Regions from separate parts of the Devosia oryziradicis genome, predicted to be linked through region 1. Evidence: predicted binding sites of a transcription regulator. Region 1 holds the regulator's gene; each other region holds the start of a gene.
What was found. Region 1 encodes LexA, which represses DNA repair genes until DNA is damaged. Its sites were predicted from a motif close to TGTTCNNNNTGTGTTCNG; they were not measured.
Positions count from the first base shown of each region.

Region 2: ruvC (crossover junction endodeoxyribonuclease RuvC) is a predicted target of LexA. The motif match lies at 7,669-7,686, and genes of this name have one in related genera.
Region 3: JI749_RS04675 (helicase-related protein) is a predicted target of LexA. The motif match lies at 5,053-5,070, and genes of this name have one in related genera.

Region 1 is NZ_CP068047.1:2,238,875-2,249,014, reverse strand. Features, by position in the region: gene JI749_RS11275 (peptidylprolyl isomerase) at 1-793, shown strand, start outside; gene trpE (anthranilate synthase component I) at 833-2,341, shown strand; gene JI749_RS11265 (anthranilate synthase component II) at 2,425-3,024, shown strand; gene trpD (anthranilate phosphoribosyltransferase) at 3,021-4,043, shown strand; gene trpC (indole-3-glycerol phosphate synthase TrpC) at 4,040-4,852, shown strand; gene moaC (cyclic pyranopterin monophosphate synthase MoaC) at 4,852-5,328, shown strand; gene JI749_RS11245 (molybdopterin molybdotransferase MoeA) at 5,325-6,527, shown strand; gene lexA (transcriptional repressor LexA) at 6,635-7,348, shown strand; gene JI749_RS11235 (hypothetical protein) at 7,348-7,704, shown strand; gene JI749_RS11230 (cold-shock protein) at 8,082-8,294, shown strand; gene JI749_RS11225 (IlvD/Edd family dehydratase) at 8,513-10,140, opposite strand, start outside.
Region 2 is NZ_CP068047.1:1,194,815-1,204,954, forward strand. Features, by position in the region: gene tkt (transketolase) at 1-1,068, opposite strand, end outside; gene JI749_RS06010 (DUF4164 family protein) at 1,275-1,562, shown strand; gene JI749_RS17520 (cell division protein ZapA) at 1,567-1,944, shown strand; gene JI749_RS06020 (PhoX family protein) at 1,994-3,976, opposite strand; RNA gene ssrS (6S RNA) at 4,135-4,293, shown strand; gene JI749_RS06030 (5-formyltetrahydrofolate cyclo-ligase) at 4,320-4,907, shown strand; gene JI749_RS06035 (TIGR00282 family metallophosphoesterase) at 4,904-5,719, shown strand; gene JI749_RS06040 (YebC/PmpR family DNA-binding transcriptional regulator) at 5,796-6,542, shown strand; gene JI749_RS06045 (GGDEF domain-containing protein) at 6,592-7,371, opposite strand; gene ruvC (crossover junction endodeoxyribonuclease RuvC) at 7,730-8,236, shown strand; gene ruvA (Holliday junction branch migration protein RuvA) at 8,233-8,850, shown strand; gene JI749_RS06060 (hypothetical protein) at 8,847-9,341, shown strand; gene JI749_RS17640 (AbrB/MazE/SpoVT family DNA-binding domain-containing protein) at 9,354-9,572, shown strand; gene ruvB (Holliday junction branch migration DNA helicase RuvB) at 9,576-10,140, shown strand, end outside.
Region 3 is NZ_CP068047.1:918,189-928,328, reverse strand. Features, by position in the region: gene JI749_RS04695 (PRC-barrel domain-containing protein) at 1-196, shown strand, start outside; gene JI749_RS04690 (DUF2270 domain-containing protein) at 230-937, opposite strand; gene JI749_RS04685 (GNAT family N-acetyltransferase) at 1,004-1,501, opposite strand; gene JI749_RS04680 (RNA-binding S4 domain-containing protein) at 1,541-1,948, opposite strand; gene JI749_RS04675 (helicase-related protein) at 1,949-4,951, opposite strand; gene JI749_RS04670 (flavodoxin family protein) at 5,905-6,996, shown strand; gene JI749_RS04665 (DUF3108 domain-containing protein) at 6,999-7,781, opposite strand; gene rpmB (50S ribosomal protein L28) at 7,995-8,279, shown strand; gene JI749_RS04655 (queuosine precursor transporter) at 8,542-9,228, shown strand; gene JI749_RS04650 (esterase-like activity of phytase family protein) at 9,336-10,140, opposite strand, start outside.

The DNA of each region.
Region 1 (10,140 bases):
GGTGCGCGATCAGATCGCCGAGAACCTGGCGCTGGCCGCGGCACGCAATGAGCTGGCCGACGTACAGGACCAGATCGAAGAACTGCGCGCCGCTTTCCGCCCGCTCACCGAGATCGCCGAGCGGTTCAAGCTCGACCTCTATGAAGCCGACGTGACCTCCGGCGGCACCGAGTTGAGCGTGATCCCCGATCTTGCCACCGAAGATGCGCCGCGCGTCACCCAGGCCATCTTCAAGGCGGAACAGGGCGCGCTGACGGCTGCTATCCCGCTGTCGGGCAATGCCAACCTGTGGTTCGACCTCAACGCCATCGAGCCGGCCCGCGACCAGACGCTGGATGAGGTGCGCGAGCAACTGACCACGACCATGACCACCGAACGCGTCAACAACGCCATCATCGCGGCCCAGGCCGAGGCCGTGAAGCGGCTCGATGCCGGCGAGGCGATTGCCGATGTTGCCGCTTCCTACAATGTCTTCCCGCAGTTGAGCGCACCCTTCACCCGCTTCGGCTCGGAGGACGGCACCATCGACGGCGCCCTGGCCTCCGCCGCCTTCGCCGGCGATGCGAGCCATCACGGCTCCGCCGTGACCCAGTCGGGTGAGTTCGTCGTGTTCCAGGTCACCGAACTGACCGAAGCCACCGCCCCGCTCGAAGCCTCGGCTGCCGCCACGCTCGAGAACGAGGCGCGCATCGGCATCTACGGCGACTTCGTCACCGCCGTTCGCGACGACGCGCGCATGACCATCAACCAGCAGACCCTGCAGCAGGTGCTGGCCGTCAATACCGGCCTCTGACCGACAGGCAGGCCTTCACCCAAACTGGATACGACAACGATGGGCGACGACTTCTATCAGCGCTTTTCCGAGCAATACGATGCTGGGAAGTCGCAGATCGTCTGGCGCCGCATCGTGGCCGATCTCGAAACGCCCGTCGGGACATATCTGAAGCTTGCGCAGGACCGGAGGAACACGTTCCTGCTCGAATCCGTGCAGGACGGCACGACGCGCGGCCGCTACTCGATCATCGGCAGCCAGCCGGACGTGATCCTCAAGGTCGAGGCCGGACAGGCCTCGATCAACCGCGCCGCGCAGATCGACGAGACCGCCTTCCAGCCACTGGCCGACCTGCCGCTTGACGCCCTGCGCAACCTGGTGGCCGACAGCAAGATCGACGTACCGCCCGGGCTGCCGCCGCAGTCCGCAGGTATCTACGGCTTCCTGGGCTATGAGATGGTCCGCTACATGGAAGTGCTACCCAACAGCAATCCGGACCACCTGCAACTGCCCGAGGCCACGCTGATGCGGCCCTCGCTGCTGGCGATCTTCGATACGCTCAAGGACGAACTCTACCTGACCGCGCCGGTTTATGTACGCCAGGGTGTCTCGGCCAAGCAGGCCTATGAAGCCGCCGAAGCCCGCATCGACGACGCGATCAGCCGCCTTGGGCGCGCCCTTCCGACCACCACCGCCCTGCCCGATCTGGAATCCATCGCTGTCACCAGCAACACCTCGAAAGACGCGTATTTCGAGATGGTTGCGCGGGCCAAGGACTACATTACCGCCGGCGACATCTTCCAGGTGGTGCTGAGCCAGCGCTTCGAGGCCGAGTTCACGCTGCCTCCGACCGCGCTCTATCGCGCGCTGCGCCGGACCAATCCCAGCCCATATATGTACTTCCTCGATTTCGGTGACTTTGCCGTCGCCGGATCGAGCCCGGAAATCCTGGTGCGAGTGCAGGATGGCGAGGTCACCATTCGGCCCATCGCCGGAACCCGCAAGCGCGGTTCTACCCCGACGCGCGACCAGGAACTGGCAGCCGAGCTGCTGGCCGATCCCAAGGAACTGGCCGAACACCTGATGCTGCTCGACCTCGGCCGCAACGACGTGGGCCGTGTCGCCAAGACCGGCACGGTCAAGGTCACCGACAAGTTCTTCCTCGAATATTATTCCCACGTCATGCACATCGTTTCCAACGTCGTGGGCGTGCTGGACCCCAAATACGACTTCGTCGACGCCCTCTCGGCCGGCTTCCCGGCCGGTACGGTGTCCGGCGCGCCGAAAGTGCGGGCGATGGAAATCATCGACGAGCTGGAGAAGTCGCGTCGCGGCATCTATGGCGGCTGCGTCGGCTATTTCGGCGCCGACGGCACCATGGATACCTGCATCGTGCTGCGCACCGCCATCCTCAAGGATGGCAAGCTCTATGTGCAGTCGGGCGCCGGCATCGTCGCCGACAGCAAGCCCGAACTCGAACAGCTCGAATGCGAAAACAAGGCCCGCGCCCTTTTCAGCGCCGCCGAGGAAGCGCTACGCTATGCTGGCGAGGCGAGGATCGGGCAATGACGGCGCAGTCAACCTTTCAACAACGATGGCGGAACTGGTTCTAACCACCGAACCTGTTCCCATTGCCGCGCTGGAGCCAATAAATGACCCGCACGCTCGTCATCGATAACTACGACAGCTTTACCTACAACCTTGTCCACTTCCTGGGCGAACTGGGTGCCGACATTACCGTGCACCGCAACGACAAGATCACCCTCGACGAAATTGCCGCCATAGCGCCCGAGGCGATCGTTCTGTCGCCCGGTCCCTGCACGCCCAACGAGGCCGGCATCTGCCTGGCACTGATCGACCGCTTCAAGGGCGAGGTACCCATTCTGGGCGTATGCCTGGGCCATCAGGCCATTGGCCAGGCCATGGGCGGCGATGTGATCCGGGCGCCGCATCTCGTCCACGGCAAGACGTCCAAAATCCACCATACCGGCAAGGGCCTGTTCCGCGGGCTGAACAACGACTTCGAGGCGACGCGCTACCACAGCCTGATCGTCAAGCAGGACACTCTGCCCGATGTGCTGGAGGTCACCGCCACCACCGATGACGGCCTGATCATGGGCATGCAGCACAAGAGCCTGCCCGTGCACGGCGTGCAGTTCCATCCCGAGAGCATCGCCAGCGAAAACGGCCATGCCCTGCTGCAGAATTTCCTGAACCTGGCCCGCGACTTCAACCAGAAGCGAGCGGCGTGATGGACATCAAGGCAGCGCTCAACAAGATCGCCAATCGCAGGGACCTGACCGGCGAAGAAATGCGCGGCGTCATGCGCACCATCATGGCCGGCGAAGCCACGCCCAGCCAAATCGGCGCCTTCCTGATGGGTATGCGCGTCAAGGGCGAAACGGTGGTGGAAATCGCCGCCGCCGTCTCGATCCTGCGCGAGCAGATGATCCCGGTATCGGCGCCGGAGCACGCCGTCGACATCGTCGGCACTGGCGGCGACGAGGCCGGTACGCTCAACATTTCCACCGCCAGCGCCATCGTCGTAGCGGCCTGCGGAGTGCCAGTCGCCAAGCATGGCAATCGCGCCCTGTCGTCCAAATCGGGCGCCTCGCAGGTGCTCGAGGCCCTGGGGGTCAAACTTGATCTCACGCCGGCTGAAATCGGCGCCAGCGTCGACACGGCCGGCATCGGTTTCATGTTCGCGCCGATGCACCATCCCGCAATGAAGCATGTGGGTCCCTCGCGCAGCGAAATGGGGACGCGGACCCTGTTCAATCTGCTGGGTCCGCAATCGAACCCGGCTGGCGTCCGGCGCTATCTGCTCGGCGTCTATGCCGAGGAATGGGTGGAGCCGGTTGCCGCGGCGCTGCTGGCCAACCGCGCCGTCAAGGCCTGGGTGGTGCATGGCAGCGATGGGCTTGACGAAATCACCACGACCGGACCGACGCACATCGCCCAGATCGAAGGCGGCAGCCTCACGACGTTCGAGATCACGCCAGAACAATATGGCCTGCCGCGCGCCACGCTGGACGACCTGCGCGGCGGCGACCCGGCCGACAACGCACGCGCCATGACCGCGCTGCTCGACGGCGCGCCTGGGGCGTATCGTGATATCGTGCTGCTCAACAGCGCCGCCGCCTTGTTTGTGGCCGATCGCGTGGACACAATAGACACCGGCATTGCCCTGGCGCGCGCCGCCATCGATTCCGGCAAAGCCAAACAGACACTCGCCCGCCTCGTGGCGGTATCGAACGGACGCGAGCCATGAGCGACATCCTCCAGCAGATCGAAGCCTATAAGCGCGAGGAGATCGCCGCTGCCAAGGCCATGCGCCCATGGGCGGAAGTGGTCGCGCAAGCCCATGACCAGCCCGCCCCGCGCGGCTTCATACGCGCTATCAAGGCCAAGCGGGCGCAGGGGCATTATGCCCTGATTGCGGAGGTGAAAAAGGCCAGTCCCTCCAAGGGCCTGATCCGCGCCGATTTCGACCCGGCCGAGATTGCCCGCTCGTACGAAATGGCCGGCGCCGCCTGCCTGTCGGTCCTGACGGACCGTCCCGGCTTCCAGGGCTCGCCGAGCTACCTGATCGAAGCCCGCGCCGCCACGCAACTGCCCGTGCTGCGCAAGGACTTCCTCTTCGAGACCTACCAGGTCGCCGAAGCCCGGGCCTGGGGCGCCGATTGCATCCTGATCATTCTCGCCGCCGTCGGCGACGACGTGGCCCGCTACCTGCTGGACGCGGCCGAAGAATGGAAGATGGATGCCCTGGTCGAGGTGCACGACCAGCTGGAGCTCGATCGCGCCTTGGCGCTCGGGGCCGAGTTCATCGGCATTAACAACCGCAATCTGCGCACCTTCGAGACGACCCTCGAAACATCGATCAACCTGGCGGTCGGCATCCCCAAGAGCACGCTTCTGGTCAGCGAGAGCGGCATCGTCAATCATGACCACGTCGTCATGCTGGATCAGCGGGCCGGCATCGGCACCTTCCTCGTCGGCGAGAGCCTGATGCGGCAGGACGACGTCGTGGCCGCCACCCGCGCGCTGCTGATGGGCGCCCCGCAGGCTGTGCGCTGATGGCCCCGGGCCTCACCCACCTCAATGCCAAGGGCGAGGCGCATATCGTCGACATCGGTGACAAGGCGGTTACGCGTCGACGCGCCGTGGCGCAGGCTCGTATAGTAGGGCAACCGGAAACGGTCGCCACCATCATGGGTGGAGGCCTCAAGAAGGGTGACGCCCTGGCGGTGGCCCGCATCGCCGGCATCATGGCCGCCAAGAAAACCTCGGAGCTCATTCCGCTCTGCCACCCGATCCCGCTGACCAAGGTCAGTGTGGACATCGAAGCCGATGGTGCTGACGCCATATTGATCCACGCCACGGCCGAAACGACGGGGCAAACGGGCGTTGAAATGGAAGCACTCGTCGCTGCCTCCACTGCAGCCCTGACCCTTTATGACATGGCCAAGGCCATCGACCGCGGCATGGTCGTCACCGACATGTGCCTCCTCGAAAAATCCGGCGGCAAATCCGGCGATTTTACCCGCTCATGAGCCTGCTTCCCGTCGACGACGCCATTGCCGCCATCCTGCAGCGCGTACCGGCGCCAACGGCCGAACGGGTGCCCCTTTCCCAGGCTGGCGGAAGGGTTCTGGCCGAGCCCCTGATTGCCGCCCACGACCAGCCGCCTTTCCATGCCAGCGCCATGGACGGTTATGCCCTGCGGGCGGCCGACGTGGTCGAGGGGCATCGCCTCTCCCTCATCGGCACATCGCAGGCTGGTGCCGGCTTTTCCGGACGGGTCGCCCCAGGTGAGGCCGTCCGCATCTTCACCGGAGCTCCGGTGCCAGAGGGCGCCGATACCGTCATCATGCAGGAAGAGGCCCTCGTCGACGGCAGCCATGTTTCGTTCACGGCGCCCGCGCGTCCCGGTCACAGCGTGCGGCCGCGGGGTAACGATTTTGCGCGCGGTCAACAGCTGATCGCGCCGGGCACACGCATGGGTGCGATGCAATTGTCGGTAGCTGCCGCTGCCAACAGCGCCATACTTAACGTCGCCAGGCGCCCGCGCATCGCCCTGCTGGCCACTGGGGACGAACTGGTTCTGCCAGGCGACCCACTGGGACCCGACCAGATCGTCGCCTCCAACAGCTACGGCCTCGCCCCCCTGCTCTCCCCCTATGCGCAGAGCGTTGATGATCACGGCATCGTCGGGGATGAGCGGGCAAAACTGCGCTCGAAGCTGGCGGACATCTTTGCTGGCGACCTCGATATCCTGATCACGACGGGCGGCGCCAGCGTCGGCGACCATGATATCGTCCAGGAGCTCCTGCTCGAGATGGGCGTGACCCTGGACTTCTGGCGCATCAACATGCGGCCGGGCAAGCCGCTGATGTTTGGCACCCGTGGCAAAACCCTGGTTTTCGGCCTGCCGGGTAATCCGGTATCGGCCATGGTCACGGCGATCGTCTTCATCAAGCCCGCTCTCCGCCGCTGGCTTGGATACGCTGAACCACCAACCTGGCGGTTGCCGCTCGCCGCCGCAACGCCGCCAAATACCGCGCGACGCCATTTCATGCGCGCCCGCCTCGTGCACACGCCCAACGGCCCGCAGCTCGAACCGATCGCCCAGACCGACAGCGGACACACCTCGTCCCTGGGCGGCGCCAACATGTTGATCATCCAGCCAGAGGGTGATCCGGGGCAACCTGCGGGAACCACAATCGAAGCCCTGTCCATCGACGCGTTCTGACAGTCCAACTGGGCGCTAGACTGGTGCGTCAGCAAGCATATTGCGGAACATAACTGGAACACATATAGTCGTTCTGCCTATGTTCCGATTCTCTCCCCGAGGGGCCCATGCTGACGCGCAAACAACACGAGCTGCTGATGTTCATCCACGAACGGATGAAGGAAAGCGGCATCCCGCCATCATTCGATGAGATGAAGGATGCGCTCGATCTGGCGTCCAAGTCGGGCATTCATCGGCTGATTACGGCGCTGGAGGAGCGCGGCTTCATCCGCCGCCTGCCCAACCGGGCCAGGGCGCTCGAGGTAGTCAAGCTTCCCGATTCGATGAACCCGTCGCTGGGCGGCCGCAAGGCGCGCTTCGAGCCATCGGTCATCGAGGGCAATCTGGGCAAGGTGGCTTCGCCGCCCTCGCGTATTTCGGCGACCGAGGACTATGTTCGACCCGTCGCCATTCCGGTCATGGGCCGGATTGCGGCCGGTACGCCGATCGAGGCGATCCAGAGCCACTCTCACACCATCATGGTTCCGCCCGAAATGCTGGGTGCCGGCGAGCACTACGCGCTCGAAGTACGCGGCGACTCCATGATCGATGCCGGCATTTTTGATGGCGATACCGTCTTGATCAAGAAGCAGGACCAGGCCTCGACCGGCGAGATCATCGTGGCCTTGGTCGACGACGAGGAAGCCACGCTCAAGCGCCTGCGCCGCAAGGGCAATACGGTGGCGCTCGAAGCGGCGAACCCGGCCTACGAAACCCGCATCTTCCCACCCGACCGGGTCAAGGTGCAGGGCCGCCTGGTTGGCCTGCTGCGGAAATATTGATGCGCGCCGCCTGGCTGGGTGCCTTGCTGCTGCTGGCCCTGCCGGCGGGACCTGCGCTCGCCCAGGAGGCAAGCGTGAAGGAGACCCGCTGCTGGGTGGGTGACGTGACCTTTTCACCGGGCGCTGGAATCAATGCGGGTGAGTCTGTCTCCATCTGCCAGGCTGGCACTGGCTGGCAAAAAGCCGAGGCCGGGGCGCCGGTCATCGGCTGCCTGCTCGAGGGCGAATTGTCTTCGGTCGGCGCCGTGGTGGGCATTCGCAACAACGACACGCTCTTGCTGCAATGCGATGTCAGCGGTCGCTGGGTGACCATCGGCAGCGATGGCCAGGGATTCGGGCTGACGCTTTTGCGCTGAATGAGTGCTGTCTTTGCCGACGGGTCGCCAGCCTCGAAGAGCGCCCACCGTTGCGGAATTTTGCGATCCCAACCAGCTCTGGCTCTGCGCCGCCAGCATGGTTCGAACGAGACTATTGAGGACGGAGCAGGACTGGTTCTGCTTGGCATTTGGGGCCGCCGAAACGGTAAAGCGCAGTATCTGCAAACTCTTACTGGTGGCCATCTTGCAGAACGATCCGTTCCATGCCACATAGGTACCATACGTTTTCAGCCTAAGTCGGCTGCCTGACGCCGGCCAAGCCGGTCCGTGGCTTCCTTCTCGACCATGCGAACGTTATGTCCCCTTGGCATGTTGCCATCGGATAACCGCTCGTTACGAGCATAAAGGAACCTATCATGGCCCTCATCACCGGCACCGTGAAATTCTTCAACACCACCAAGGGCTTCGGCTTCATCTCGCCCGAAGACGGTGGCAAGGACGCCTTCGTCCACATCTCCGCCGTTCAGCGTTCGGGCCTGCAGGGCCTCTACGAGAACGACAAGGTGACCTACGAGCTGGAAACCGGCCGCGACGGCAAGCAGTCCGCGACCAACCTGACCCTGCTCTAGTCTCCATTGCAAGACGAGCGCGCTTCGGCGCCGCTCACGAGAGGCCATCGCGAAACCAGCGGTGGCCTTTTTGTTTGTCCTTGGCCGGTTCCTGCCCGAAAGCCCCCAGCGCTTCGTCTGGACTGAAGAGCCGCGAACGGGGATGGGCGATACAGCGCAAGAAAAGCAAAGGGGCCCGCACGTGGCGCGAGCCCCCTCCTTGTTACGCTTCGGCGCGATCAGTGGTTGTCGCGCGGCACGCCGTTGGTCTGGGCAATGCGCTGGTACTTCTCTGCCGGCTTGAGGATGGCGCCTTCGCCCAGCTGGCCGACGATGCCGCGCTGGATTTCCTGCCACGGCGTCTGGTGCTTGGGATACTTGTAGCCACCCATCGATTCCAGATCCGCACGCCGCTTGGCGATCTCCTCGTCCGAGATCAGGATATTGGCCTGACCCTTGTTGAGATCGATCCGTACCCGGTCGCCGGTCCGCAGGATGGCAAGGTTGCCGCCCGCGGCCGCTTCCGGCGATGCGTTGAGAATGGACGGCGAGCCGGACGTGCCGGACTGGCGGCCATCGCCGATGCAGGCCAGGGCATGGACACCCTTCTTGATCAGATAGGCAGGCGGTCGCATGTTGACGACTTCAGCGGCGCCCGGATAGCCGATCGGGCCAGCACCGCGCATGAACAGCAGCGTATTTTCATCGATATCCAAGGACGGATCGTCGATGCGGTGGTGGTAGTCTTCCGGCCCGTCGAACACCACGGCCTTGCCCTCGAAGGCGCCCGGGCTCTCGGGGTTGTTGAGATAGCGATCGCGGAACTCGGTCGAGATCACCGAGGTCTTCATGATGGCGTTGTCGAACAGGTTGCCGCGCAGCACCAGGAAGCCCGCATCGGTCTTGAGCGGGTTGTCGAAGCGGCGGATGACCTTCTCGTCCTGGATCGGTGTATTGCGGCAGTTCTCGCCGATGCTCTTGCCGTTGACCGTGGGCGCGTTCTCGCGGATCAGGCCCTGGCTCATCAGCTCGTTGACCACGGCCGGTACGCCACCGGCATGGTAATAGTCCTCGCCCAGATATTCGCCTGCCGGCTGCAGGTTGACCAGCAGCGGCACCTTGTGGCCGTAGGTCTGGAAGTCCTGCAGTTCCAGCTCGACGCCGATATGCTTGGCAATGGCCTGGATATGGATGGGCGCATTGGTCGAGCCGCCGATTGCCGAATTGACGACGATGGTGTTGATAAAGTTGTCCTTGGTCAGGATGTCGGACGGCTTGAGATCCTCGTGCACCATGTCCACGATGCGCTTGCCGGTGCGATAAGCCATTTCCTGGCGGTCGCGATAGGGTGCCGGAATGGCGGCCGAGCCAGGCAGCTGCATGCCGAGGGACTCGGCAAGCGAGTTCATGGTCGATGCCGTGCCCATGGTATTGCAATAGCCCGTTGAGGGAGCCGACGACGCCACCAGTTCGATGAACTGGGGATAGTCGATCTCGCCTGCCGCCATCATCTGGCGGGCCTTCCACACGATCGTGCCCGAACCGGTGCGCTCACCCTTGTGCCAGCCATTGAGCATGGGGCCGACGGAAAGCGCGATTGCCGGAATGTTGACCGTAGCCGCGCCCATGAGCATGGCCGGTGTGGTCTTGTCGCAGCCGATGGTAAGAACGACACCGTCGAGCGGATAGCCGTAGAGCACTTCCACCAGGCCCAGATAAGCGAGGTTTCGGTCAAGGCCGGCCGTGGGGCGCTTGCCGGTTTCCTGGATCGGATGCACCGGGAATTCGATGGCGATGCCGCCGGCTTCGCGGATGCCTTCGCGGACGCGCTCGGCCAGCACCATGTGGTGCCGGTTGCAGGGGCTGA
Region 2 (10,140 bases), 1.0 Mb from region 1:
GCTGGACTTGCGGGTCGCGACCTTCGGCTTGTCCTCGACCAGCTTGCGCTTGTAGGCGTCCATGGCCGACTTGAACTCGGCGGGCAGGTCACCCTTCATGCGGCGCTCGAACTCGGCCTTGTGGGCCGAGGCGGCCAGGCGCGACTGCCATTCGCCGCGGATGTTCTGCGAGCGCTTGCCGGCGGCGCGCCAGGTGTTGAGTACTTCGGTGGGAATTTCGAAGGCGGGATAGGTGATGCCCAGCGCAGCCTTGGCGCCGGCCAGTTCCTCGGCGCCGAGCGGGGAGCCATGCACCTTTTCGGTGCCCGACTTCTTGGGCGCGCCGAAGCCGATGGTCGTCTTGGCGGCGATCAGGGTCGGCTTGTCCGACTTCTTGGCGTCGTTCAGGGCCTTTTCGATGGCGTCCTGGTCATGGCCGTCGATCTCGATGGTGTTCCAGTGCACGGCCTTGAAGCGGGCGATCTGGTCGGTCGAATCCGAGTTGGAGACGGCGCCGTCGATGGTGATCGAGTTGTTGTCCCAGATCACGACGAGCTTGTTGAGCTTGAGGTGGCCGGCCAGCGCGATGGCTTCCTGGCTGATACCTTCCATGAGGCAACCGTCACCGGCCAGCACCCAAGTATAGTGGTCGACGAGGTCGGAACCGAATTCGGCGGCGAGCTTGGCTTCGGCGACGGCGAAGCCGACCGAATTGGCCAGGCCTTGGCCGAGCGGGCCGGTGGTGGTCTCGATGCCCTGGGCGAAATGATATTCGGGGTGGCCGGCGGTCTTGGAGCCAAGCTGGCGGAAGTTCTTGACCTGGTCGATGGTCATGTCCTCGTAGCCCAGGAGGTAGAGCGAGGAATAGAGCAGCATCGAGCCGTGGCCGGCCGACAGGATGAAGCGGTCGCGGTCAGCCCACTTGCTGTCGGCGGGATCGAACTTCATCACCTTGGTGAACAGCACCGTGGCGATATCGGCGCAGCCCATGGGCAGGCCGGGATGGCCGGAATTGGCTTTCTCGACCGCGTCCATGGAGAGGGAGCGGATCGCATTGGCCAAGTCGTTCTGCTGGGCGGTGTTCGTCATCGGGCTCGCGCTTTCATCAGGGCTGGATTTCTGGGGAGAAGAGGCGCGGAAAGCCTCCTCCCAAAGGCGGGCCTAGGGCATAACAGGTTCGCCTATCCTGTCAATGACAGTGCCGCCTTGCGCTCTGCCCATAAGGTTGCATTGCCGGCAGCGCTGGGGCAGGCTGGACCGGCTTGAATCGCCGTGGGCAGAGGACCGTAGTAGCAATGAGTGAGACGGAACTTGAAGACGGGCTGACTGCGGCCAATGCGCGTTTCGACCGCGCCATGGCCAGCCTGGACCAATCGGTGCGCAACCTGTCGACGCGCCTTCGGCAGCATAACCGCATCGAAGTCGACACGCAGCGCCTGGTGCATGAGCGGGCGCGCCTCGCCACCGAACTCGACAAGACGGCGGCACGCGCGAAGCGGCTCGATGACAGCGCCCATGACGTGTCGCGCCGCCTGGTCGAGGCGATGGAAACGGTTCGCGAAGTCCTGGCCAAGGCGGAGTAGTGCGGTGCCCGAAGTCAATGTCGAGATCAACGGCCGCAAATATCGCATGGCCTGCGAAGAGGGCCAGCAGCAGCACCTGATCGGGCTGGCCGAGCGGTTCAATACGCATGTCGAAGCGCTCAAGGGCGCGGTCGGCGAAATCGGCGATAACCGGCTTACCGTGATGGCCGGCATCGCCGTGGTGGACGAACTGGCGGAGGCCGAGAAGCGCATCAAGGCGCTCGAAACCGAAGTGCTGGTGCTGACCCGCGCGGGCCAGGAAGTCGCCGCCGAGATCGAGGCACTGGAAGTTAAGTTCGCCGCGAGACTGACCGATGCCGCCAAGGTGCTCGAAGGCGTCGCCGGCGTGCTGGACGAGGCGGCGCCGCTGCCGCTGGGCTGAGCGATGATGGCCGAGGCCCGGCAGTTGCCGAGCCTCGCCGGGAATGTCGTCAGACCGCGATCTTGCCGCCGCCCTGCTTGGTGATGGCGACGACCGACGGCCGCACCGGCATGGCGTCGTCGAAATCGGGCCAGCGGGTGGAGAGGTCCTCGTAGTAGGACACACGGCCGAAACCTTCCCAATCGTCGCCACCGTCGCCCGGATGCTGCACCGCCACGAAAGCGGTCTCGTCATCGGGTGTGAAGAGCGGGCCGCACATTTCGGCGCCCACCGGCACGCGGAAGAACAGCTTGGAGGTCGCACGCGCCGGTCCCTCGGTGTCGACGGCCCAGAGGCCATCGGTCCGGCCGGTGCCGGAGGGGCTGTTGCCGTCAGTCGAAACCCACAGGCGCCCAAGGGAGTCCACCGCGCAGTTGTCGGGCATGCCGAACCAGCCGTTGACGGTGGTGTCGGTAGAGAAGGTCGCGCCCACATCGGCGATCGAGGGATCGCCGCATTTGAGCAGGATTTCCCAGGTGCCATCGGCGGCGGCAAAGTCGCCGTCGGCTTCGGTGATTTCGATGATGTGGCCAAAGGCGTTTTCGGCGCGGGGGTTGGCCGCGTCTTCCTGGCCCGGCTCGCGGCGGGTATTGTTGGTCAGCATCACATAGACCTTGCCGTTGACGCCGTTGGGCTGGATGTCTTCGGGGCGGTCCATCTTGGTGGCGCCGAGAAGGTCGGCGGCACGGCGGGTCTCGATGATCACGTCTGCCTGGCTCGCAAAGCCGTTTTCGGCTGTCAGCGTACCTTCGCCATGCACCAGCGGCAACCACTGGATAGTACCGTCGTCGGCGAATTTGGCGACATGGAGCGTACCCTGGTCGAGCAGGTCCATGTTGGCGGCGCGGTCGTCGGGGTTGAACTTGCCCGCGGTCACGAACTTGTAGACATAGTCGAAGCGCTCATCGTCTCCCAGATAGAACACCACCCGACCGTCCTTGTTGACGATGGATTCGGCGCCTTCATGCTTGAAGCGGCCAAGGGCGGTGCGCTTCTTGGGAACCGAGTTGGGGTCCATCACGTCCACTTCGACGATGTAGCCGAAGCGATTGGGCTCGTTGGGCTCCTTGGACACATCGAAGCGATCATAGAAGTTGGCCCATTCATAGGACCCTTCCGGGATGCCGAGACGGTCGTAATTGGCGGCTTCGGGATGGTCGGCCGGCAGTTCACCGGCGAAGTAGCCGTGGATATTTTCCTCGGCCATCACATAGGTGCCCCAGGGCGTGACGCCACCGGCGCAATTGTTGACCGTGCCGAACACCTTGGTCCCGGTGGCATCGGCATTGGTCTTGAGCCGATCGTGGCCGGCGGCGGGGCCGGTCAGCTGCATCTCAGTCTCGGCGGTGATGCGGCGGTTGTACTGGCCGTCCTTGACCACCTGCCACTTGCCGTCGACCTTCCTGATCTCAACAATGGTGCCGCCATGGGCCATCAGCTCGACATCGACCTGTTCCTTGGTCAGCGGATTGAGCGTCATCTCGCCTTCCACCAGCGTCACCAGGCCCGGGAACATCAGGTGGGGGTTGGTGTATTCGTGGTTGACCACCAGCAGGCCATGCTCGGATGAACCTTCGAGCGGGATGTAGCCGACATAGTCGTTGTTGTAGCCGAACTGACGGGCCTGGGCCGCGGCGGTCTGTGCGGTAGGGTCGAATTCCGGCGCATCGGCAAAGATGGCATCGCCCCAGCGCAGCAGGATATCGGCATCATAGCCTTCGGCGACGTGGTGGGCCTCGTCGATGCCCGCTTCAACTTCGGTAAACGAAAAAGCCGAACCACTCTCCTCGGCGCGTGCATCCTGGGCGGTCAGCAGCGCCAGGGGGCTCACAGTGGCGGCAATGGCCGAAACGGCCAGCGAACCCTGGAGGAAACCGCGGCGCGAGAAGCGCGCGGAAATCAGTTCGCCCATGGTGGGATTGGCGGTGTGGTTGCGCGGCGCGGCATCGGCCGCTTCCAGCTGCGATGTCTTGAAGATCGTCTGGTCGTTCATCGGGATTGCCCCTTCAACAGCAAGGATGGACGTTCGTTTTGGAACTGTTCCAGCCTAGAAAGGGCGGATGACGCTCACGTGACAGGGCGATGACACATCGACAGCGCTTCGTTGGCGGGTGCAGGGCCTTTGCACAACCGGCCAAAGCGCCTATATCTAGCGCGCTGCCCGGTGCGTGATGGATACCAATATCCCCGGGGCCTTATCGATCCTTAAGGGAGCTGTCCCTGACCGGGCCCGTGGGCTCGGACATACGGCGCCCACCTACGTGAGTAGGTTCCCGGGATCGTATATCCCACGGCCAGGGTGGCACCTTATTGACTGAGCAGGTTGCAGCACGCCCATGGTTGACGCGTTGATCGAAGAAGCCAAGGCAGCGCTGCGAAACCGGGCTCGCGCGGCGCGCGCCTCGCTCGATCACGGCGAGCGCGCCGATGCCGCGGTTGCGGCGGCGCAGCACTTCTTCAATGCCGTCCCGCTGCAGGCGGGCGACGTGGTAGCCGCCTATTGGCGCATTCGCGATGAACTCGATTGCCAGCCCATTCTGGTCAAGCTGATGGACAGCAACCAGAAGGTCGTGCTGCCGGTGGTGGTGGGGCCGGAGCAGCCGCTTGACCTGCGGGTCTGGGAGCCCGGGGCCTCGCTCTATGAATCCGGCTTCGGCACATTGGCGCCCTCCGACCTGGCGCCGCGGGCGGAGCCGGATATCGTCCTCATGCCGCTGCTGGGCTTTGACGCCCGAGGCACGCGCCTGGGTTATGGTGGCGGCTATTACGATCGCACGCTGGCGCGCCTGAGCAAGAAGCCCAGGCTGGTTGGCCTGGCCTTTGCGGCGCAGGAGCTCGACCGGATTCCGCGCGAGCCGCATGACGTGCCCCTCGACATGATCGTCACCGAGGCCGGTGTCCGCCATTTCGGCGCTGCGGCATGAGGCTCCTGTTTCTGGGCGATGTGGTGGGCCGCTCCGGCCGCGATGGCGTGGCCGAACGTCTGCCTGGTATCATCGAGCGCTACAAGTTCGACTTCGTGGTCATCAATGGCGAGAATGCCAGCCATGGGCGCGGGCTGACCGAGCCGCATTTCCATGGCCTGCGCGATGCCGGCGCCGACATCGTTACACTGGGCGACCACGCCTTCGACCAGCGCGACACGCTGAGCTATATCGAGCGCGAAAATTCGCTGATCCGCCCGATCAACATGCCCCAGGGAACCCCCGGGCGCGGCGCCATGTTCGTCGAGGGCCGCAACGGGCATCGCGTGCTGGTCATCAATGCCCTGGGGCGGGTGTTCATGGGCCCGGTCGATGATCCATTCCGCGCCGTGGAAGCGGCGGTGGCTGCCTGTCCGCTGGGCGAGCAGGCCGATGCCATCATTGTCGATTTCCATACCGAGGCGACTTCGGAAATCCAGGGCATGGGCTTTTACATGGATGGACGGGTGAGCCTGGTGGTCGGCACCCACACTCACATCCCCACCTCGGACCAGCGCATCCTCAAGGGTGGCACGGCGCTGATGGCCGATGCCGGCATGTGCGGCGATTTCGATTCCATCATCGGGGTCGATCCCGAGGAGCCGCTCAACCGGTTCCTGACCGGCATTGCCAACGGCCGCTTCACGCCTGCCGAGGGCGAGGCGACCTTATGCGGGGTGGCGGTCGAGACCGACCCGCGCACCGGGCTCGCCGCCAAGGTGCTGCCGGTGCGTATCGGCGGCACGCTGGCGCAGGCATTGCCCGAGTTCTAGCCCGCTTCACAAGTGGCCCCGGCTTGCCTATAACGCGCCACCACAATCCAGCATTCTTATTCGAGGGGAGTGACCGATGGCCGGCCATTCACACGCCAAAAACATCATGCACCGCAAAGGCAAGTCCGACGCGGCGCGCTCCAAGGTCTTTTCCAAGCTGGCGCGAGAAATCACCGTCGCCGCCAAGCTGGGCATGCCGGACCCTGCCTTCAACGCCCGCCTGCGCCTTGCGGTGGCCAATGCGCGCGCGCAGTCCATGCCCAAGGACAATATCGACCGCGCCATCAAGAAGGCATCGGGCGGCGACGGCGAGAACTATGACGAGATCCGCTATGAGGGTTATGGCCCGGGCGGCGTCGCTATCATCGTCGAAACGCTGACCGACAACCGCAACCGCACCGCCTCCAACGTCCGCTCGTATTTCTCCAAGAATGGCGGCGCCATGGGCGAAACCAACTCGGTCGGCTTCATGTTCGACAAGGTGGGCGAAATTACCTACCCGCTGAGCGCCGGCTCGGAAGACAAGGTGATGGAAGCCGCCATCGAGGCCGGTGCCGACGACGTCGAGAGCGACGAAGAGGGCCACTACATCACCACCAGCTTCGAAGCGATGGTTGAAGTGGCCGCGGCGCTAGAAAAGGTGCTGGGCGAGGCCGAGTCGGTCAAGGCCGTGTGGAAGCCGCAGACCAATACGCCGATCGACGCCGAAAAGGGCGCCACGCTGATGAAGCTTATCGCGACGCTCGAGGAAGACGACGACGTGCAGAACGTCTATTCGAACTTCGAGATGAGTGACGAGGACGCGGCCAAGCTCGAAGCCTGATGCCGTGACGGCCTGACACGCGGGCGGTGCCACCAGGCGCCGCCCTTTTTCATGCGCTGCGGCGGAGGTCGATCACCGGATGGTCGTTGACATGGACGACGGTCACGCGATTACGCCCGGTCTGCTTGGCGCCATAGAGGCGCTGGTCGGCGATCCGGAACAGTTCGGAAAAGCCGGCGGGACCTTCGAAGGCGACTCCGCCAATGCTGACCGACAGCGTACGCTGTTGTCCGTCGGGCGCAAAGACCGCCAGGTTTACCGAGCGGCGGATGCGCTCGGCGATCGCTTCGGCACTGCGCTGGTCGACATCGGGCAGATAGACCCCGAATTCCTCGCCGCCCATGCGGCCAACAAGGTCGCCCGACCGAAGAATGGTGCGAATGGAGCGGGCGATGATGGTCAGGGCTTCATCGCCGGCATCGTGGCCGAAGAGGTCATTGATCGACTTGAAATTGTCCGCATCGATCATCAACAGCGCGCCATTGGTGCCATGCGGTCGTTGCGCCAGCAGGGTGCTCACCCTGTTGGTGAAGGCGCCCCGGTTGAGGCAGGCGGTCAGGCTGTCGGTTCGCGCGACCAGTCCCAGCCGCAGATTGGTGATCGCCAGGCCGCGTACACGCAGGCTCATATAGAAGAACAATGGCAGGCCCAGCAGCACGGGGAGCGTGACTGCACTGATGATGGAGCGCTGCAATGCCGCCGAACCCAGATCGCCGAACATCAGCGCGTTGAATGTCACCGAGACCAGGACACAGGCCCCGGTACCGAACAGGGTCCAACGGCCAACGCTGGACCAGCTTTGCAGGGCAGTCAAAGTCTTGGAGGGCATCATTGCAATTCTCTGGGCTTTGAATGGAGCAGTCAGGCGGCGCGGGTCTCCCGGCGTCCGCAGATCATGGCCATGCGGCCGCAGCCGAGGACGTCGGTTCGGGTGAAATGCCGGCCGTGCCCGCGCCCGCACCTGAGATGGGTGGACGGCTGCCCAGCCCGGCTGGCTCCGGAAGGTCCAGATAAAGGTCCATCATGACTCGCCTCTGCATTCCCGCCTGGACCGTAAGGGCGACGACTTGAAGATGGTGTTTGCGTGATGCGCGCGATTTTATCTATCTGGAGTTTCCCCAGCCATCGTTGCCATTTTGTTCACATCGTGCTTGGTAGGTTGGCAGCGCGTGCTTAAGGATAGGTGCATGAACTCCGCCACCCGAATCATCGGCATCGATCCAGGCCTGCGCCGCTGCGGCTGGGGTGTCATCGAAACTCTGGGCAACCGGCTGACCTTTGTGGCTGCCGGCACGGTGACGCCGCCGGTGGACGGTTCGCTGGGTGAACGACTGGCCATCCTTTTTGCCGGCTTGGGCGAGGTCTTCGATCGATTTGCGCCCGAGGAGGCGGCGGTGGAGGAAACCTTCGTCAATGCCGGAGCGCGCTCTGCGCTGATCCTGGGCCAGGCGCGCGGCGTGGCGCTGCTGGCGCCGGCGGCGCGCGGCTTGCTGGTCGCTGAATATGCCGCCAACCTCGTCAAGAAATCGGTGGTCGGCACCGGCCATGCCGACAAGGGACAGATTCAGCTCATGGTCAAGACATTGCTGCCGGCGGCCGATTTCAAGGGTGCCGACGCCGCCGACGCGCTGGCGATCGCCATATGTCATGCCCACCACCGCGTTTCCAACCAGCGGCTGAGGGCTCTGGCATGATCGGCAAGCTCAAGGGGCTGGTGGACAGCTTTGGCGATGACCACGTGCTGATCGATTGCGGCGGCGTGTGTTACGAGGCCTTCTGCTCCAGCCGGACATTACAGGCTTTGCCGCGGGTCGGGGAAGCGGCAGTGGTGTTCATCGAAACTATCGTGCGCGAGGACATGATCCGCCTCTACGGCTTTTCGAGCGAGGCGGAAAAGGGCTGGTTCAACCTGCTGATGACCGTGCAGGGCGTCGGCGCACGCGTTGCCCTCTCTATCCTCTCGGTGCTGTCGCCCTCCGAACTCTCGAGCGCCGTGGCATTACAGGACAAGGCGATGATCGGCCGCGCCAACGGGGTCGGTCCCAAGCTCGCCGTGCGCCTGGTTACCGAGCTCAAGGGCAAGACGCCGGTCGGACCCGGCATTGACGCCGGCACGCTGGGGCTGCAGGCGGCCCTGGGTGAGGGCGTGGCGTCGTCGGCGATCACCGATGCCGTCTCGGCGCTCACCAATCTCGGTTATTCCAGCGCGCAGGCTTCGGCGGCGCTGGCGAAGATCGTGGCGCGTGAGGGCGACGGGGTGAAGACCGAGACGCTGATCCGCATGGGACTGCGGGAGCTGAGCAGTTGAGCGGAAACGGTCGGCGCAGCATATTTTTGGCGTTCATTTTGCTCGCCAGCTACCTTTGGATCGGCAGTGCCATCTTGGCTGGGGTCTCCGCCCTTCTGCACTGGCTGGTAACCCCACCGGCTAATCGTCCGGGGTTTGACTTTGCCATCTATGCATCCGTTGCCGCGATAGTGTTGCTGGCCTTACTGGTGGTTGCCGCCATTGTTGCGTCAATCTGGTTCGTTGCAATTCGAATTCTGATACGCCCAGCCAACAAAGCCACGCTGTGGCGACACGTATTGACTGCTGCGACTGCTGCCTTGATCCTGTTGGGGGCAAGTGTGGTTCTGGTCCTGGTCGCTGGTCGGAGCACTGACGGAGTCGGCCAAGGTTATCTCGGACTGATGTTGGCGGTCCCTGCGGCGTGGGTCCTGACGTTGCCAGCGCTCGCTGTGGCGTTCTATCGGCACTGCCGACCGCTTGGTCTGGAGCCGCTGTTTTCCCATGACTAACTGGAGGCAAGAGTGGCAGAACAAAGAAGGCCAGTAGAGCTATTCAGGCTCCTGCCCAGCCATCTTTCGAATGCTGAGGGTGCCCTGACCATAACCACCCTATGTGTTTCGACCCGCGGTCGAATTACAATACCAGCTGCTATCCGACACGAGTTGGGCCTGAAGGGTGGCGACAAGCTTAGGTATTTGGCCCAAGACGACGGGTCATACGTTGTTGAATTGGTATCGTAGTTCGTGACCCTCACTTCTCCCGCCGCCGGTCGTGACGATCCGCTCGACGTCTCCCTGCGCCCGTCCGGCTTTGCCGATTTTGTCGGCCAGGCGGCGGCGCGGGCCAATCTCGAAGTCTTCATCCAGGCCGCCAAGCAGCGCGGTTCGGCGCTCGACCATGTGCTGTTCGTCGGGCCGCCTGGCCTCGGTAAGACCACGCTGGCGCAGATCATTTCGCGTGAACTCGGCGTCGGCTTTCGCGCCACGTCCGGCCCCGTCATCGCCAAGGCGGGGGACCTGGCGGCTTTGCTCACCAATCTCGAAGAGCGCGATGTGCTCTTTATCGACGAGATCCACCGGCTCAATCCGGCGATCGAGGAAGTGCTCTATCCGGCGATGGAGGACTTCCAGCTCGATCTGATCATCGGCGAGGGCCCGGCGGCGCGCTCGGTGCGCATTGATCTCGCCAAGTTCACCCTGGTCGGCGCCACCACCCGCGCCGGCCTCCTCACCACGCCGTTGCGCGACCGCTTCGGCATTCCGGTGCGGCTCAATTTCTATACGCCCGAGGAACTGGTGCAGATCGTGC
Region 3 (10,140 bases), 1.3 Mb from region 1:
GTCCCACGTGCATGGCTCGGGCGCTGCGAGCCAGATCGTCGTCGATGTCGGCGGTTTCCTGGGCCTGGGCGCAAAGCCCGTTGCAGTGCCCGCCTCCGACCTCGAATTCATGCGCGACGAGGACGGCGACGTCCATGCCGTGACCAGCTGGACCAAGGATCAGCTCGAGCGCATGCCCGAGCACAAGCACCACTGACGCAAGTGGGGCCCGGCGCCAGCCGGGCCCCCTCTAGACATGCACCTGGTCGCCGCCCCGGTCCTTACCGCGTAGCGACGCCACGGCAAGGGCGGCGAAGAATAGCACCACAAGCCCCAGCACCAGCCACCCCGGAACAGGGCCGATGGCGGCATGGGCAACCGCCAGTTCAATTGGCCGGCCGGGATCGAGCGCGGCTCCGTCTTGCAGGTCGGGCGACATGATTTTCAGCATCCAGGCCAGCCCCAGGATAAGGAACATCCATATATAGTTGCGGCGCAGCCGCCGGCGCAGCGCGCGCTGGAACGTGATGCGAAAACGCGGATGCCGCAGGTCCTGGGCCAACATCAGCAGCCACGGCTCGACGCCGCCCTGCGTCTCCGGACCGAACAACTGGCCGAAATAATGCCGTTCGAACTGGCGGACCCGCATGCGATAGACGTCGTAGAACCGGTAGCGGCGCGCCTCGACGCACAGGAGCAGCAGCACGATCAGCATGGCAAAGAGGACCAGGCCGTGATGGGCGGCCGGCGTCGACAGCGATACCGACAGCAGCGCGGCCACCACGGTGATCGCCCAGTTGCTGGTCAGGTCCAGCCGGCCTCGCCAAGAGTTCATCCGGCCCATCTCGGCGCGGTAATAGTGGATCATGGCATTGGTCGCCTCGGCCGAATTGCTCGGCAGGGCGGCTGTCGCGATGGGCGGGGGCAGCGGTTCAGGTGCTGGGGCAGTCACAGGCATACTCCTCGGGTCCTTGCAAAACCCTCGACATGCCAACCCGGTTGCCCCGGCTGAGCCGACGCCCGCCTAATGCCGATGGCGGAACACCAGGTCTTCGGGATCCTGACGCGGCGCGTCGGGGTCCAGCACCGCCCCAAGCTTTTGGGCAACCGCGATCGAACGCACATTGGCCGCGTCGCAATAGCTGACCAGTGTCGGCAGCTTGCGGTCTTTGAAGGCCCAGTCACGCAGGGCCCCGGCCGCCTCGGTGGCGTAACCCTGCCCTTCATGACCGGCATAGAGCAGCCAGCCCAGCTCCTTTTCCTGGAACAGCGGGCCATCGTTGATCCCCACCTGGCCAACGCATTCGCCGTTGGACTTGAGCTCAATCATCAGCGCGCCATGGCCGAACAAGTGCCAGAGCGCTATGTCGTGGCAGAACCAGCCCCAGGCGCGCGTCCGCTCATGCGGCCCGCCCATATAGGCCGAGCGCGGCGACGCCCACAGCGCCGCATAAGCTTCGAAATCGGCATAGACCGGAGGCCGGAGGACCAGCCGGGCCGTCGTGAGCGTGGGGATGGTCATGCAGCACTCCGCCTGCCAAGCGAAAGGCACGTCCGGAGTTCATTCATCATCCCCGCCCCGCAGCTTGTCCGTCTCCCGCCGCTCTTTCTTGGTCGGCCGCCCGGCCCCTTCCGCGCGCGGTGCGATGGCCGCCTGGTAGGGCGACAGATCCGCTTTGGGCAAAGCGGGCGGCGACAGATCTTCGTAGAGTGACTGCGCTTCGGTCGCAGGGCCGCGCCGGGTCCCACAGTCGCGGATCCGCCAGACCACGATCCGGCCATGGAGGCTCATGGTGAGCACGTCGCCCGCCCCCACCTTGTGGTCGGAGCGCTCGGTGCGTTCGGAATTGACGCGGATGGCGCCGGTCTCGATGACCTTTTGCGCCAGCGTGCGCGACTTGAGGGCGCGCGAAAAGAACAGGAACTTGTCGAGCCGCTCCTTGCGGACGGGTTCGACCGTTCCTGCCAATTACTGGCCCTTCGGCGCCTTGAGCGCCATCAGCTTGGCGAAGGGGCTGTCCGGATCGAACGCCTTTTCGCGCTTGTCCTCGCGGGCGGGCTGCTGGAACTTGGCGCGCTCGCCCTTCTGGTCATCGGGGCGGCGGTTGTCATTGCGCGGCCGGCCTTCCGGCTTGGGCTGCAGATGGCGCGCCTTGCTCAGGTCCTGCACTTCGCCCTCGGGACGGCGCGGACCAGGCGTACGGTGGCGCTCCGGCCGCTTGTGCTGCACCTCGCCTTCGGGACGACGGCGATTTTCGTGCCGCTTGTTGTCCGGGCGCTTGCCGGCAGGCGACCAGATCTCGTCGAATTCGGGTTCGCTCGACACGGCGGGGGCCGCCTGGGCGCTTTCGGCAGCAGCTTCGACAACGGTGGTTGCCGGAATATCAGCATCCAGCGCGGGCGCGACATCGGCAGGCACGGCCTCGACCGGGGCTTCGGCCACGGCATCGGTGCTGACGGGATTTTCGGACAGCACTTCCTCCAGCGCGGGCGCTTCGGCCGTCGCTTCGGAGGCCGCGGCGGGCGCCGGCACCTTGGGGATGCGCTTTACGCGATAGCCCAGCGAGTTGAGGATGGATGCAAAATCCTCGCCCGAGCAACCCAGCAGCGACGTCATTTCCACCGTAACGCGGAAGCCGTTGCCTTCGGCAGCACCGGCCGGCAACTCGCCGGCATAAGGCCGGCTGGCATCCAGCGCGATCAGCGGGCGGATGATATCGGCGAGGCGCTCAAGGATGTCGACACGCACGGCGCGCCGACCGGCCACCTTGAAACCGGCAATCTCGTAGAGCCGCGTATCGACTTCCGGATCGACCACGAAGCTGGTGCGGCCGCTGAGCACGATGTGCGGAATATCCGTCACGCCGGGCTGGCGCACGCCGCCATGCTTGAGCGCGAACAGGATCAGCGCCAGTTCGCGCGGCGCGGGCTTGAGCGAGAGCGGCAGGTAGATGTGATAGGCACCGAACTTGATGCCCAGCTTGCGCATCTTGCCGCGCACGTCCTGGTCCAGGTTTTTGACGTCGTCGGCGACCTGGCTGCGCGGAATGAGCCCCAGGTGTTCGAACAGCTGGTAGGCGATACCGCGGGCCGTGCCTTCCAGATCGGCCGGCGCTTCCAGCGACATGACGCTTTCGAGCACGGTGTTGATGTGGTGGCGCAGCCAGAGGCTGAGGCGCTCCTGCACGCGTTCGAGATCGGTGCCGGTGAGCGTTTCGTCGGCCAGCATCAGGATACGGGGGCGATAGAGCGCGTCGCCCTCGATCAGTTCGGCGACGATATCGCCCTTCCAGCGCAGGCGGCCATCGGTGGCCAGCACGAATTCTTCGTTCGGCGCCCCGGCCAGGCGGTCGGCGCGATTGTGAATTTCGGGCGCCACCACCTGATCGGCTGCCGCGCGCAACCCCTTGATGTCAGCGTCGCCGTCATTGCGCGCCAGGGTGAAGCGGAAGCCTTCGAGCGTGCCGATGAGATGGCCTTCCAGCCGCACTTCGCCACGTTCATTGATCTCGGGAGATGCCATACGTTTGTCTTTCAGATGACGCAGCAAGACGCTGGTGCGCCGGTCGACGAACCGCTGGGTTAGGCGCTCGTGCAGCGCATCGCTCAGCCGATCTTCAATATCCCGGGTCTTTTCGCGCCAATGTGATGGGTCTGCAAGCCAGTTTTTGCGATTGGCGACAAAGGTCCAGGTCCTGACCTGCTTGATCCGGTTACTAAGCGTATCGATATCGCCGCTCACATTGTCGCAAAAGCGCACCTGCTCGGCAATCCAGTCCGCATTGACCTTGCCGCGCTTGACTAAGTCCGAGTAAATCCGGGTGACGATTTCGCCGTGATTGGCCGGAGAAATCCCCTGATAATCAGGGATTTGGCAGCAATCCCACAGCAGCCGCGCTCCATCGAGACCGCGCGCCAGTTGCCCCGCCTCGTTGCGCGACACGAATTCGAGCGCCTGCTGGTCCTTGGCCATGGGCACGCGCGTGAGGCTGCGGTGTTCGGGCACGGCATCAAGGCTGTTTTGCAGCGCCGCGATGGAGCTGAAATCGAGCTGGCTGTTGCGCCATTGCAGCACTTTGACGGGATCGAAGTCGTGCGTTTCGAGCTGAACGACCAGTTCTTCGTCAAATGCCTCGGTGCCGCCGGTCACGCCAAAAGTGCCGTTGCGCGCATGGCGGCCGGCGCGCCCGGCTATCTGGCCGATTTCGGCTGGCGTGAGGTCGCGGGTGATCTTGCCGTCGAACTTGCTGTCATCGGCAAAAGCCACATGGTGAATATCAAGGTTGAGCCCCATGCCGATGGCATCGGTGGCGACCAGGAAGTCGACATCGCCGTTCTGGTAGAGTTCGACCTGGGCATTGCGCGTGCGCGGGCTGAGCGCCCCCATCACCACCGCCGCGCCGCCGCGCTCGCGCCGGATCAATTCGGCGATGGCATAAACCTGCCGCGCCGAGAAGGCTACGATCGCCGAGCGCGCCGGCTGGCGTGAGATCTTCTTGGACCCGGCATAGGTCAATTGGGAGAAGCGCGGCCGGTCGATGATATCGGCATGCGGCAGCAGCTTCCTGATGATCGGGGCCATGGTGGCCGAGCCGAGCAGCAGCGTTTCCATGCTGCCGCGGGCGTTGAGGATGCGGTCGGTAAACACATGGCCGCGGTCGAAATCCACCGCCACCTGGATTTCGTCTATGGCCACGCAATCGACACGGATATCCATGGGCATGGCTTCGACCGTGCACACCCAGAAGCGCGGCTTGGGCGGAACGATCCGTTCCTCGCCCGTCACCAGAGCCACCGCCCCCTCGCCCACCCGCTCGACGCAGCGATGGTAGACCTCACGCGCCAGCAGCCGCAGCGGCAGGCCGATCATCCCGGTGGGATGGGCCAGCATGCGCTCGATGGCAAAGTAGGTCTTGCCGGTATTGGTAGGGCCAAGAATCGCCTTGACCGACTGGGGGGGCGCGAAAGTCATTGCCGGCAATGTAGGGGTTCGGAGCGCAGGTTGCGAGGGTCACAACGCCGGTGTCCCGGGAAAGGACGCATTGTGGCGGTTTTGCCATCCAGCTTAACACATGGAACAGGATGGGAACGAAACGGCACCGAATCGGCGCGACTCAGCAAATCCCGCTTCGTTCACCACTATGGCTGGTGGTGCATTCGCGGAAAGAACACCAGCCTGGCGCCGAACCACTTGCCGGGACGAGCTTTCGGCCTCAACTCCGTTCAACTTCCTTGCCATTCCGTGAATTCCGCTGGGAATCAGCGACATGTAAACGGGTGGTAAAGGCGCCCAAGACCCGATTTTTCGTGCGGTTTACGGGCCACCGGGCGGCTCGCCGGAGATTGGCGCCGGTCGGTTGACGAAGTTTGCCATTGACCGTTCCAGAATGAAACGCCCGCTCGGGCGATAGCGGACTTCTGTTCCGGCCTCTATTCCCCGTTCGCATGACACGCCATTGCCCCAGGACGTCCTGATGGCACGCGCGGTGGCTGACAGCGGTTGCTGTCCAGTTTTGGTGCAGTTTCAGTGCGTCGCTACCTTGGGCGTTAAGCCAGGGATCAAAACCGGAACGAACCGGGTAGGAATCGGGCGACCCTGCCGATTGTGGCTTTGTTCACCGCTGCATCTGGTGGCCACACCCAGCTGGACCTACAAGGCCTCTTGATCCGAATGTCTTCCCGGCACGGATTGGGCAAATCCGGTTCATCTTGGTTGGCAACGCGTAAACTTGATCGCGATTCCAGCGATTGTGACCGGAGCCTTGCGTGAAATTTATGCGGGCCTTGGCACCCGTTAACACCTAGCTACCCGCCAGTTGCGGCTTTGCCCGGACGACGTTGGCAAAAAACCCGTTGACCGTGCCATCACGGCACAGTGCCGGAACTTTGCCACGCCGCCGCCATTGCCCGACGACGGAGACACCCATGCAACAGCCCGAAGTCCTGACCGCGCCCGAGCCCCGAAAGGGCATGCCCGATCCCACCCTCGCCAAAGATGAGTTCAAGGCCCGCTTCCTCAGCCAGTATGTCGACCCGGCCTTTGCCGGACTCGCCGGCGAACTCGACCGCATTGCCGAGGTCGCTTGGGACGCCTATGACAATTCCCGCAAGGCCCCGCTCACACAAAAGGCCGGCCCCGGCTACGCCGATCCCGACTATGACCTGGCCGAGGACTGGATCGCGGCCAAGGCCGCCATCGACCGCGCCCAGGCCGATTACGAGAGCGGCGACCGGCCGCAGCGCGTCCTGCTGGTCAACGGTTCCTCGCGCAGCGAGCACACCTGCCCGGGTGAGATGAGCAAGTCATATCGCCTGATCCAGATGGCGTCGGAGGTGCTCGAGGAAGGTGGTCTCGACACCGAGATCCTCGACCTCAGCCGCACCACGTCCGAATATGGCCGCAACATCCATCCCTGCAAGTCCTGCTTCTCGACGGCGGCCCCGCTCTGCCACTGGCCGTGCTCCTGCTATCCCAACTATTCGCTCGGCCAGACCCAGGACTGGATGAACGACATCTACCCCATGTGGGTGCGGGCGGACGCCGTGATGATCATCAGCCCGGTCAACTGGTACCAGGTCGCCTCCCCGCTCAAGGCGATGATGGACCGGCTGGTCTGCGCCGATGGCGGCAATCCCGACCCCACCCTCACCCAGGGCAAGAAAGCCGCACTCGCCAAGCAGGTCGAGCTCGATGGCTGGGACTATCCACGCCATCTCAAGGGAAGGTTGTTCTCCGTGGTCGTCCACGGCGATGTCGAAGGCACCAAGGACGTTCGCCGTTCGATTTCGGACTGGCTCAAGTTCATGGAACTGGCGCCGGCCGGCCCGCTGGCCGAACTCGATCGCTACATAGGATATTGGGAGCCCTACGCCACCAGCCATCAGGCCTTGGACAAGGACCTGGCCATGCAGGGGGAGGTGCGCAATGCGGCCAAGACGCTGCTCGATGCCGTGCTGTCGCATCGTGACAAAGCGCAGATTCCAGGCAGTGAACTGCACCCGCCGCGGCAGAAATAGGCCTAGAAGTCCATCTTGGTCAGCACCATGCTGAGGTCACCCATATTGGTGCCCAGCAGGACGCGATAGGGGATGAAATAGCCGGTCTCGCCCAAGGGCGCATACCAGATGACGATGCGGTCGCTGTCGGCAAGGTAGTTGGTGATCTCGGAGCTGGTGAAATGCCCCGAGACGGGGTCGTAGTCGACCGTGCACAGCACCACCGGCCCCTGGTAGCCGGTGCGCGCCGAGGTCGCTTCGTCGTCGCCGGCATAGCTCATGGCGATGTTGAAGCGCTCGACCCCGGTGAAGATCTTGGCCTGGCGCTGGCAAAGGCTCTTGTCGAGCCCGTTGCCCTTGAGCACGAAGGCCGAGAGGAAGTCGCCCACTCCCGTCAGGTGGCGGCGCTCGATTGGCACGCGATCGTAGTTGTCGATGATCGGCGGATCGACCTTGAAGGCCGACACATCCCGCCCCGCAAAGGAGACGTCGACCGTAAAGGTCTCGCCATTGGCCCGGGTGGTGAGGTCGAACTCGTCGGCAACCAATGCCGTGCCCGACGAGCGCCCCACTGAGCTGGCCTTGGCGGTGCCGCTCGCCACCAGTGAGCCGAGCCCGGCGACATTGGCGGAAAGATCGAGCGCGTAGCGGCTGCCGGTATCGCTCAGGTCAACCGTCATGGCCGCAACATTGATGCCGCCCAGCGTCAGGACATAGCTGGCCGAGGCGTCCACCTCGGCGGCGCCTGCGGGGTGGCTCAGGAACAGGGCCAGCGCGGCCAGGGGAGCAAGACGGAACGGGGTCAAGACGACAGCTTCTCTGCATGATGCGAATCAACGCTTGGCTCGAAATTGCCTGCGCGACAGGGCCCATGCAAGGCGCTCGCGGGCGTTTGAGTCCCGCTTGCCTTGACGCGGACGCCCATTTTCTCTAAAGACGCGCCAGATTTCACAACAATCGAGGCCCGTCGCGGACTTCTCCGCCACGCAGGACCTTTACACAAAGTAGGATATCTCAAGATGGCACGTCGCTGCGAACTCACCGGTAAGGGTGTGATGATGGGCAACAATGTTTCCCACGCCCTCAACCGTACCCGTCGCCGGTTCCTTCCGAACCTGGTCAACGTCACCCTGATTTCGGATGCCCTGAACCGCCCGGTCAAGCTGCGCATCACCGCTGCCGCCTTGCGTTCGGTCGAGCACCGTGGTGGCCTGGACGCTTTCCTGCTCAAGCAGGACGATGCCGATCTGTCGCCGCTGGCGCAGGGCATCAAGAAGGAAATTCGCGCCGCTCTGGCCGCGTAATTCCCGACTGAATTCGATAGTGAACCGCGTGGAGTACGCTCCGCGCGGTTTTGTTTTTTGGGGGGGCGATTTCTCACCCACCCACCGGCCGTCACCCTCGGGCTTGACCCGAGGGGGTTACACTTGCCAGGGCCGGTAAGTGCAGAGCCCTCGGGTCGAGCCCGAGGGTGACGATCGAGTCGGTGGCACTTCCGCTGCCAACTCTCTAGATGCTAGCGCCCCGGTCTCATGCCGGACCGCGCATACATTGAGGTGCATTCTGATGCTTGCTCGTCTCCTGGCGGCAATTGCCGCCATGGTCGTGGTCGTTGCCGCGTCCAATATTCTGGTCCTCTACCCCTTCCAGTTCCAGCTTGGCGGCGTCAATCTCGCCGACCTGCTGACCTGGGGCGCCTTCACCTTCCCCTTCGCTTTCCTGATCACCGATCTCACCAACCGCTATGACGGCGCCCGCAACGCCCGTCTCGTTGTGCTGGTGGGCTTCCTGGTTGGCCTGGGCTGCTCATTCTACCTCAGCTACAATCCTCTGCCCTGGAATGCCGGTGGCGCCGCCGCCACCACGCAACGCATCGCACTGGCTTCCGCCACTGCATTCGCCGTCGGCCAATTGCTCGATATCGCGGTCTTCTCCCGCCTGCGGGCCAGCTCGGCCTGGTTCCTGCCGCCGCTGGCCGGCTCGCTATTCGGCTCCATCATCGACACGACGATCTTCTTCACCATCGCCTTTGCCCCGGCTCTGGCAGGCATCGATGCCCTGTTCGGCATGAGCGACAATTCGCTCGGCTTCCCAGCCCCCTGGCTGGGCGTTGGCCCCGAAGTCCCGCTCTGGATTTCGCTCGCTTCGGGCGATTTCCTGGTCAAGTTCCTCGCCGCCCTGGTGCTCCTGGCACCCTACCGCGCGCTGATGGGCAAGCTGATGCCGCTGCCGCCCGTCGGCGTGCGGGCCTAGCCCCAATCTTACCCATCCACTGCGTTCCCTCGGGCTTGACCCGAGGGCCACTCGCCGCTTGTACCGGATTGACCGCGTTGCCCTCGGTTAAGCCGAAGGAACTCGCCTCACAGCGCTGGAAGTGCAAATTCCAGCAGCAGCGTCCGCTGCCAGTCGTTGAAGTTGTTGTCCGAGCCGATCAGGATCCGCAGCTCGCCATCGGGCGTGGTGTGCACCGCCAGCGATTCCATGTTGTCGATGGTTCCACCGGCAGCCGACAGCAGCAATTCGCCGACCATCAGGTGGTCGGGGCGCACCTCGGCGGCCGGCACCCGGCGCAGGTTCATCACGAAGTTCAGCATGGAAACGCCGCGCTCGAGCACCAGCAGGTCGCCATTGGGCAGGAAGGCGCAGTCGGTCGGGCTGACCACCGGGCTGTCCTGGTAGGACATCGGGCCCTTGTCGTTCTGCCCCAGCAGCCAGCCACGATGATTGCCCGCCTCGTCCAGCGCTTCCTCCGCCAGCAGCAGGGTCGATCCGGCCACCGGCGAGGCGGCCGGCGCAATGCACAGCGCTTCGAGCGATTCGTTGGTCCTGAGGTCGCTGAGCCAATCCGGGATCGTCACCTCGCGCGCCGCGCCCCCGGGCACGGCGTCGGTCAGCGCGAAATCGGCGACCCGCGTCAGGTGCTCGAAGCCGACCCGCACCGCCGCCGGTACGCCGTCGCGATAGACGGTATCGACGGCTTCCGCATCCTTGGCATATTGGCGCGGCAGCACGTCGCCCTTGGAATTGCGCATCGGCTCGACCCGCGTCCCGATAAAGCCGAACAGGCGCCCCGCATCGTCATAGGCCAGCCGGCCGCTGACGAAATTGCCGCGGTCGCTGACAAACACAGCCTGCTGGTCCGGTCCGGTCATGGTGAGGCTCGAT